2 regions of the Roseburia sp. AM23-20 genome follow, and region 1 is predicted to be linked to the other one. Evidence: predicted binding sites of a transcription regulator. Region 1 holds the regulator's gene; the other holds the start of a gene.
What was found. The regulator Rex, encoded in region 1, represses fermentation and respiration genes when NADH is low (regulators of the CRP and FNR family bind a similar motif). The targets are predictions, from matches to a motif close to ATTGTTAANTANTTAACAAT.
Positions count from the first base shown of each region.

Region 1 (5,338 bases):
AACCAACCGGAATCGTTGCGATTATGCAAGGCTCTGTTGTGACATAAGTTCCTCCATAACTGATTGCTCTGCCAGCCGGAAGTTCCTTTACATATGCCACATGTGTCACCAGTGTCAATGCAGGTTTCAGGCTGATCGCATTCTTATCTACATCCTCTGACGGCCACATGCCATACAATGTGATGCCGGCGCGGACCATATCCATATTTGCATCTGGAATATCGACAATCCCTGCACTGTTTGAACAGTGATGAATCGGAATACTTACGCCACGGTCTTCTAACATGCCGATCATTTTCTTGAAAAGACCGATCTGCTGGTAGGTAGGTTCCTTATCTTTTTCATCCGCTTTCGCAAAATGGGTAAAAATACCCTCCACTATAATATGCGGCAGTTTTGAAAGCTGTGCCATCTCATCTGCTGCGTCTTCTGTGACCTGATAACCGATCCGGCTCATTCCGGTATCGATCGCGAAATGGATCTTGCAGTCTCTTCCGATACTTGCTGCGGCAACGGAAAGTTTTTCTGCCATCTCTTTTGTAAATACGGTTGGACGGATACCTGCTTTAATCATATCCACATACTGGTCCGGGAATACATATCCTAAGATCAGGATCGGTTTCTGGATTCCGTGATTACGAAGGATAAGTCCTTCCTCAACCGTGGCAACTGCATAACCATAAAGATAATCCAGTTTTTCAATCGTCTCTGCAATCTCTACGGCACCATGTCCGTAGCCATCTGCCTTAATGACAGCCATAATTTTTGTGTCTTTTGCAATGTTTCCGCGCATCGCATCCATGTTGTGTAGAATTGCATCCAGATCGATTTCCGCATGCACTCTGCTGTATCTGTTCATGTTGATCCTCCATCTATTTTGTTTACCGTTTTTTATTCAACGAATTTTTGTTCATTATCGATCGGCTTTGTAGTATAAATATTCAGAACTTTTTTAATACCACAGATCAGATCTGAGGCTGTAAGCCCCTGTAACCCCGTTGTGCGTATCATAAGATCACCGGACAGGCCATGAAGATATACCCCAAGAGGAGCCGCCTGGTAAGGTGTTATTTTCTGTGCCATAAGTGTACCGATCACACCGCTTAACACATCTCCGCTTCCTGCTGTTGCCATTCCGGAATTGCCGGAAAGATTCAGGTATTTTTTACCATCCGGCAGTGCAGTTACGGTATGTTCGTCTTTTAAGACACATACAACGTGATATTCTTTTGCATAATCCGCAGCAGTCTGAAGCAAATGATGCTGGATCTCATTGACTGTTTTTCCGGTAAGCCGGCTCATCTCTCCGGGATGAGGTGTGATCACTGCCGGGATTTTAAAATTTTTCCAGATATCTGCCTCTGGTAAGTCATTCTGCTCTGCTATCAGATTTAACGCATCCGCATCAAAAAGAATTGCTTTCTTTTCCTGTGACGTTCCATATTCTAACACAAAATTTAATATCTGTGCAGCAGTTTTTTCTTTCCCAAGCCCGGGACCTGCCACAATGGCATCTGCCCAATCAAAAGCCTCCTGTAATACAGCCTTCCCCGGAGCAGCATTTTTATCATAAGTAGTAAGAACCGCCTCTGGAACACAGCTCTGTAAAATAATCCTGTTTTCTTCCGGCGTCAGCACACGCACCAGACCGCATCCTGTGGCGTAAGCAGCTTTTGCAGATAAAACTGCCGCCCCTGCCATATTGACACTTCCTGCGATCAGCAAAAGTTTTCCATAGCTTCCTTTATTAGAATGACTTTTTCTCTCCGGGAGCAGCAATAAATCTTTCGTTTCCAATGCCATTACTGACGGTGTCTCTCCCAGCCAGCTTTCTTTCGTGATACCGATATCACATACGATCACTCTGCCGGCATATTCATTTCCCGGCCAGAGAATACTGCCTAATTTCGCAAATGCGAATGTGATCGTGATATCTGCACGAAATGCCATACCAAGGACAGCACCTGTACCTGCAGAAATTCCGGATGCAATATCCACTGCCACTTTTTCTCCCGGAAGTGTATTCATACAACATAATATATCTGCATAAGTACCAGTCACGTCTCTCGACAACCCTACACCAAATAGTGCATCTATGACAGTTGTTGGTCTGATCTGTTCCGGTAAATCCGTATAGACAGGAACACCATATGCATTTAAAATATCCTGCTGGATTCTGTTTTGCTCCGAGCAATGATCTTTATTTCCAGCAAAAACAACTGTAACAGTATGTCCCTCCAGAAATAAAAGGCGGGCGATCGCAAGACCATCTCCACCATTATTTCCGCTGCCGCATACGATAAGAACTTCTGAGAGATCGACTTTTTGCTTATGGAGTTCATTTACAAATGTTATTGCTGCACGCTCCATCAGAAGAAGTCCCGGAACCTTAAAATGTGAAACGGTATTTGCGTCATATTTTTGCATTTCCCTGCTGTTTACAAGATACTTCATGATAATAAGCCCCCTGTTATAAGCAAAAAACGCCGCACAAAGATCTGTGCGGCAGCTAATTGCTTCCTGAATTTATGGCACCCTTTTCAGTTACCGTTTTTTTCTGCTTTTTTGTTTCTGACAATGTTGTAAGATAACTGCATCAAACTGTCGGAAAGATGTACATTCTCTACAACAACATTTTTATCAATGAGCTCCAGGTCTACATGCGCAAAATTCCAGATTGCGCGGATTCCAAGTCCGACTAGTCTGTTTGCAATGGCATCAGCCTTTTCCTTTGGCATAGTAAGCGCCGCAATATCCACCTGATTTTCTGCACAGAAACTCTCTAATTCATCCAGCATGCGGATTTTGATTCCACGCACGGTCACACCGTCCAATGCAGGATTTACATCAAACAGTCCTATGATCACAAAACCAAGTTTTTCAAATTTCACATAGTTTGTAAGTGCCTGTCCAAGATTACCTGCACCCACCACAATAATATTGTGTCTTTCATTTAAACCTAATATCTTACCGATTTCCTCATATAAAAACTTTACATTATAACCATAACCCTGCTGGCCAAAACCACCAAAATTATTCAGATCCTGTCTGATCTGGGATGCAGTCACATTCATTCGTTTACTCAGATCATTGGATGATATACGTTCTACACCGGCATCTAAGAGTTCTCCGAGGTAGCGGTAATAACGCGGCATTCTCCGGATAACTGCCTGTGATATTTCTTTTTCCTGCACAAAAGGTTCCACCTTTCTTACGTTCTCTTGTTTATTATAGTGATTTCCCCTGTGTCTGTCAATGTGTGAAAAATTTAACTATCTTTTTTTCAATAAGATGTTTTCTGTTTTATCAGGAAATATCATCAATCAGTTTCATCTAACTGCATTGACAGCTCTTCCCAGGTTTCATAGCAAGTTTCCAGTCGTTCCCTGCACTCCTGCTGTCTTGCTGCAAGCTCATTTAATTTTGCGGAATTAACTGCGTTTTCCGGCTTTGCACATTCTTCATCGATCATGCTTATTTCACTTTCAAGTGCGGCAATCTCTTCCTCGGCTTTTTTTAAACTGTTTTCAATTTTACGAATCCTTGCCTGCTCTGCTTTTTGTGCCTGCCAGTCGAGCTTATTAACGGCATCATCCTGTTTCTTAGGCTGCACATCTGAAGTTTCTGGCTGTTTCACATACAACTGCGTCATAATATCATGTTTTTCCAGATAATAATCATAGTTTCCGATATAATTTACAATTGTTTCACCTGTCAGCTCCAGGATTCTTGTTGCTGTCTGATTGATAAAATAGCGGTCATGTGAAACAAAAAATACCGTTCCTGTATACTGGTTTAATGCAGATTCCAAAATTTCCTTGGATGTAATGTCCAGATGGTTTGTCGGCTCATCTAAAATAAGAAAATTAGCATCTGAAAGCATCAGTTTTGCCAGGGAGACACGGCCTCTTTCACCACCGCTTAAATCTGAGATCCGCTTAAACACATCATCATTTGTAAATAAAAAGGCTGCCAGTACATTGCGGATCTTTGTGTTATTCAGCTCTGGATAAGCATCTGAGATCTCTTCAAATATGGTTTTATCCATATGTAAAAGCTGATGTTCCTGATCGTAATATCCAATGTGAACATTCGAACCAAGTGTTACCGTACCACCATCTGCCTGTATCAGATTATTGATGATCTTTAAGATGGTCGTTTTCCCGGTTCCGTTATTGCCGATCAGTGCTACCCGCTCCCCACGTTTAATCTCGAATGAGATATCCGAAAACAATGTAACCGGCGGATATGATTTTGCAAGACCTGACACCGTAAGGACATCATTTCCGCTGACCACATTTGGCTCTAACACGATCTTAATGTCTGTATTGTCCTCAACCGGTTTTTCAATACGTTCTATCTTGTCTAACATCTTTTCGCGGCTCTCCGCACGCTTGATGGATTTTTCACGGTTAAACGATTTTAACTTTGTGATAACTTCTTCCTGATGTCTGATCTCACGCTGCTGATTATAATATTGTTTTAACAGATCTTCACGGACTTTTGCTTTCTTCTTCGCAAAATCCGAGTAATTTCCCTGATATACATACGCTTTATGCTGGAAAATCTCTACAACTTTTGTGACAACGCGATCCAGAAAATAACGGTCATGTGCTACGATCACAACAGCCCCTTTGTAAGCCCGCAGAAAATTCTCAAGCCAGCGGATCGACTCCATATCCAGATGGTTTGTCGGCTCATCTAAAAGTAATACATCCGGCTTTGTGACTAAGAGTTTGCCAAGCGAAACCCTGGTTTTCTGTCCTCCGGACAATTCATTCATCTGTTTTGTTAAATCTTCGTCCGAAAAACCAAGTCCTTTTAAAATACCGGTTACTTCACTCCGGTATGCATATCCGCCCTGCAGTTCAAATTCGTGGCTCAGACGATGATAAACCTCCATCAGTTTTTCCAGTTCCCCACCGGTCTGCTGATTCATTTCTGACTCCATATTGCGGAGTTTCTGTTCCATTTCAAGGATGTCAGCTCTTGCATTAAGAACTTCGTCATAAATGGTTCTGTGCCCCGATACATCCTGATACTGTGCCAGATAACCGATTGTTTTATCTTTTGCAAGGATCACTTCACCGGTATCGGACGTTTCTTCGCCCATAATAATTTTAAGCAGCGTAGACTTGCCGGCACCATTGATGCCGACAATCGCTGCTTTTTCGTTTGCTTCAATATGAAAACTTACATCTTTTAAGATCTCATCTGTTCCAAAAGACTTTGAGATACTCTGACATGACAAAATCATTTTAAACTTTCCTCTAATGTTGTTCTGATTGCCTTGATGAAATTTTCGCTGTTTAATACAACCGGATTCGGATTTGTAGTA
Region 1 is NZ_QRHS01000001.1:265,367-270,704, forward strand. Features, by position in the region: gene alr (alanine racemase) at 1-859, opposite strand, end outside; gene DW650_RS01230 (NAD(P)H-hydrate dehydratase) at 892-2,454, opposite strand; gene DW650_RS01235 (redox-sensing transcriptional repressor Rex) at 2,541-3,194, opposite strand; gene abc-f (ribosomal protection-like ABC-F family protein) at 3,320-5,257, opposite strand; gene DW650_RS01245 (NADP-dependent isocitrate dehydrogenase) at 5,254-5,338, opposite strand, start outside.

Region 2 (5,338 bases), on a different contig from region 1:
CGGATACTCCACAGAGAATTGCAACTGACACGAGTCAGAAACTTGCGATCCGCTTTGGAGAGACGATCAAAAGCTACTGTAAAGCAGGAAAAGATTTAAACGAACTGACAGGAATCCCGCTTGTGATTGCTGGATGGCTCCGTTACCTTCTTGCAGTAGATGATGCAGGAAAAGAGTTTACACCAAGCAGTGATCCAATGCTTTCGGTTATGCAGGAGAAACTGAAAGATGTCCATTTATCAGATCCGGACAGTGCAGATGGAAAACTTTCTGACATTTTAACAAATGATACTTTATTTGGATGTGATCTTTATGAGGCAGGAATTGCGGAAAAAGTAATAAAAATGTTTAAAGAGATGTTAGAAGGACCGGGTGCAGTACGGAAGGTGCTGAAAAAATATCTCTAGTTCATCAGAAAAAAGACATGACAGTGATCGGAAATCCTGCCATGTCTTTCTTTTTTATCGTAATGGAATATTTGCGGAGTGCGTATTCTATTATTAACGAAGTTTCATTTTTTTGCGTGTCTTTTTTTGTGTCAGTGATTTTTCTGTGCCGGCATTCTGTGGGATCACGGAAGCACTGCTCATTAAAGCACTTGCGGCTTTCTGTTCCAGCTCACTTTGCTTGTGCTGGGCAATCTGAAGTTTAACCTTGCGGAAACGGTCTGCCGTTTCTTTGATATAGGCATCAGAGACAAATTGTTTGACAGAATCTTTGTCTAAAGCGATGCGGTTGTCCATAGTTTTCATGATATCTGTGATCTTTAAAGATTTACTGATCACCGGGTCACTTAAATCGTATATCATGTTTGTGGAAAACTTCAGTACCATCGGATGAAGAAAATCAGCCGGATTCTCTGCAAGCACAAGGGCTTTTTCTCCATCGGAAAGATCAACACATGCACCGGTCGGAAGAATATGGATACATTCTGCTAAAGCGGAAAGTACGAGCGGATTGTAGGTGGCTTTATCCTTTTTCAGACGTCCCATGGCAGCAATTTCTGAAATTGGCGGTTTGTTAATGTTCATTGCGGTCAGATGGTCAAATTCGTCCGCTACTGCTAAAATATCGACGAGAAGACGGATATTGTCTGCCGGTTCTTTGACTTTTAAAGTACGGCTGTTTTTAAAAATGATCTGCTGGATGATATCAAGCGTATGTACCGGGAATTTATAATCACCACGGTCCGGGCGGAGCGTTTCATAACCGCGCTCTAAGTTGAGCTGGATAAAATCCTTATCTGCTGTTGTAAGGTCATCCCCCTTGTCTAACACTGTCTGTGGTACATACAGATAACCAAAATCGTAGAGAAGCGCAGCTGTGATAAGGGCTGTCTGTTCTGCAGCAGGCAGATGCATCTGATTTGTGATCATCGCACAGAGAATGCCGACACTGATGGAATGTTTGTAAACAAAATCTGCAGAACTTCGCAGGTTTTGTGCAAAATTTAATTTGTGATCAAGACTGCCGTAATGTGTCTGGATGTCCCGGACGAGATCGCTCAGCGAAACAGGTGCCTGATTGGCCTGCAGACGATCCATATTTTCTTTTAGTTTAAAAACATATATCGTCTGGAACTGTTCGAATTCAAGATCCTCTCTGGAAAGAGGCGGTACCGGCTCTGCCGGCTCAAGAATAAAAATACCGATCAGACCAAAGTTTTCGATACTGTTAATACCCTGCATGGTTAAAAGTGTGTCTCTTTCATAAAGAAGAACACCCATCTTATTGTAGATTGGTTTTGCAAGTCTCATGCCGGGTTTTAAATCTGCTGTTTTTACAAATTGCATAGGTAAATCCTCCCCCTGTGATGATTATCAGGCTTTTTTATACCATATCCAGACACCAGATGCCTGAATATTCCCCCAATAATGGTATGTGAAAAAATTAATATTCATATTGTGCTTTACATGCTATAATACCATATTAATAGAAGAAATACAATGAACGAAAAATACAACAGCAGCCGAAAGGTTACTGTTCAGCCGAAAGGAACAGCATGAGACACAATTTTTTGAGAAGAATCCTGGGAGGAATACTGACCGGCTGCATGCTTGTTACGGCAACTGTCCATGCAGGAACGACACAGAAAGATATTGATAAGGCAAAAGACCAGATCACAGACCTTAAGAAACAGAAAGAAGATGCGAAAGATCAGGTGGACAGCCTGACCAATGAAAAACAGGGGTTGGAGAGCGACCTTAGCGGACTGAATGGACAGTTAAATACGATCACTTCCGATATGAACCAGTTAGAGCAGCAGGCAGCACAGAAAGAGGACGAGATCAATACGGCGGCGGAAGATCTGAAACGTTCCGAGGAACGATCAGCAGAGCAGTATGAAGATATGAAAGTGCGCATTCAGTATATTTATGAAAATGGCAATCAGTCTGTATGGGACATGCTTATTCATGCGTCCTCCATCGCAGAATTTTTAAATCAGGCGGAATATACAAGTGCAATCAATCAGTACGACAGAAATATGCTTACGGCATATCAGGAGCTCACGGAGCAGATCAAAGAACAGAAAAAGGAACTCGAGAAGCAGAAGGAAGAACTGACTGTATTACAGCAGGAAAAACAGAAAGAGCAGGAAAAAGTCAACAGCCTGATCGAGGATACGCAGAAGAAGATACAGGAATCCAGCGAGAAAATTGAAGATGCACAGTCCGATGTGGAGTCGATCGATGCAAAGATCAAGAAAATGATCGAATACGAAAAGCAGCTTGAGATACAGAAGGCAAAAGAGGATGCTGCGCGCCTTGCAGCCATCAAAAAGCAGGAACAGGAAAACAGGTCGAATGTGACATACGCACCGGCACAGAGCGATGCGTATCTGTTAGCTGCCATCATCCAGTGTGAGGCATGGGGCGAGCCATATGATGGAAAACTTGCGGTGGGCAGCGTGATCATGAACCGTGTCAGAAGTTCCTATTTTCCGAATACAGTTTCCGGTGTGATTTATCAGGGAGGGCAGTTCTCTCCGGTTGCCAGCGGTCGTCTTGCATACCGTCTGGAGCAGGGAGTTGCTTCCGATTGTATGAGTGCAGCACAGGCGGTGCTGGGTGGAACGAGCACAACAAATTGTCTGTATTTTCGTGTGAATAACGGCATAATAGAAGGAACAGTTATAGGTAATCATGTGTTTTATTAAACAAAATGATAAAATGATAAAAATTTAACAAAAAACCCTGCAAAATGGAGCAAAAAGGATGTGGAAAATTGTTTACAAAGATGAAAAATAAAGAAAGCTATTGCAATTAATTGTGAAATATGTTAGCATAAGAAAGTACAAGAAATGCAGAAAAATAGCTGATTTACATAGTAATGAGCTTTTTAAATTGAAAAGAAAAAAAGATAAATTTCAACCAAAAGTTTGAATTTATTTTTTTAAAAAAGATTGTTAAAAAATTAACAGCATTTTTCGGCAAAATGAAAGAGAAAGAAACAAATTCTCTGCAAATGCAGAGCTTTGTGTTAAATTGAAAGGAGAATTCAAAATGGCAAAGAAAGTAGTTTTAGCAGGTGCTTGCCGTACCGCAATCGGTAAAATGGGTGGAGCATTAAGCAATACTCCAGCAGCAGACTTAGGTGCAATCGTTATCAAAGAGGCTTTAAGAAGAGCAAACGTTAAACCGGAGATGGTTGACGAGGTAAAAATGGGTTGTGTAATCCAGGCAGCTCAGGGTCAGAACGTTGCACGTCAGGCAGCAATCAAAGCAGGACTGCCAATCGAAGTTCCGGCAATCACGATCAACGTTGTTTGTGGTTCTGGTTTAAAATGTGTCAATGATGCAGCTACCATGATCATGGCAGGTGAGGCTGATATCGTTGTTGCAGGTGGTATGGAAAACATGTCTATGGCACCATATGCTATGACAAAAGCTCGTTTTGGATATCGTATGAACAATGCAACGATCATCGATACAATGGTAAATGATGCATTAACAGATGCATTCAACCACTATCATATGATGATCACTGCAGAGAACGTATGTGATAAATATGGCATTACAAGAGAAGAACTTGACGAGTTCTCAGCAAACAGCCAGCAGAAATGTGAAAAAGCAATCGCTGAAGGCAAATTTGATGATGAGATCGTTCCGGTTCCTGTTAAAGTGAAAAAAGAGATCGTTGATTTCGTGAAAGATGAGGGACCACGTGCCGGTACAACTGCTGAGTCTTTAGCAAAATTAAAATGCTGCTCTGGTAAAGAGGGCGGACTTGTTACAGCAGGTAACGCTTCCGGTATCAACGATGGTGCAGCAGCAATCGTTGTTATGAGCGAAGAGAAAGCAAAAGAACTTGGTGTTACACCAATGGCTACATGGGTAGCAGGTGCTCTTGGCGGAGTTGAGCCAGAGATCATGGGTGTTGGTCCTGTTGCTTCTACAAGAAAAGTATTAGCTAAAACAGGTTTATCCATTGATGATATGGACTTGATCGAAGCAAACGAAGCATTCGCAGCTCAGTCTATCGCAGTAGCAAGAGATCTGAAATTCGATATGTCAAAAGTAAACGTAAACGGTGGTGCAATCGCATTAGGACACCCGGTAGGTGCTTCCGGATGCCGTATCCTTGTTACATTACTGCATGAGATGCAGAAGAGAGACGCTAAGAGAGGTCTTGCTACACTTTGCATCGGCGGTGGTATGGGATGCTCTACAATCGTTGAGAGATAATAGTTTTTTATAGTAATTCCCGGGGAATGACTTCCCGGGGATTGCATTTTTCAAACATACAGTTAACATAATTATTTTCAGGAGGTAACCGAAATGAAGGTTGGCGTTATTGGTGCAGGAACTATGGGACAGGGCATTGCAAAAGCATTTGCTCAGGTAGAAGGATATGAAGTAGCACTTTGCGATATCAAGCAGGAGTGGGCTGAAGGCGGAAAAGAGAAAATCAAAAAAGGTTATGCAAGATTAGTAGAAAAAGGAAAAATGACACAGGAAGCTGTTGATGGCATCCTTGCAAAAATCACTCCAGGTTTAAAAGAAGACCTTTGCAAAGACTGTGATCTGATCGTAGAGGCAGCTTTCGAGAACATGGAAGTAAAGAAAACTACTTTCAAAGAATTAGACGAGATCGCAAAACCAGATTGTATCTTCGCTTCTAACACATCCAGTCTTTCCATCACAGAGATCGGAAACGGATTAAACCGTCCAATGGTTGGTATGCATTTCTTCAACCCGGCAGACCGTATGAAACTGATCGAGGTTATCGCTGGTGTGAATACTCCGGATGAAACTGTTTCCGCTATTAAGAAAATCTCTGAAGAGATCGGAAAAACTCCGGTACAGGTTAATGAGGCTGCTGGTTTCGTTGTAAACCG
Region 2 is NZ_QRHS01000011.1:67,069-72,406, forward strand. Features, by position in the region: gene DW650_RS10175 (mannitol dehydrogenase family protein) at 1-407, shown strand, start outside; gene DW650_RS10180 (HD-GYP domain-containing protein) at 501-1,793, opposite strand; gene DW650_RS10185 (cell wall hydrolase) at 2,018-3,157, shown strand; gene DW650_RS10195 (acetyl-CoA C-acetyltransferase) at 3,504-4,685, shown strand; gene DW650_RS10200 (3-hydroxyacyl-CoA dehydrogenase family protein) at 4,779-5,338, shown strand, end outside.
Region 2: DW650_RS10195 (acetyl-CoA C-acetyltransferase) is a predicted target of Rex. The motif match lies at 3,403-3,422, and genes of this name have one in related genera.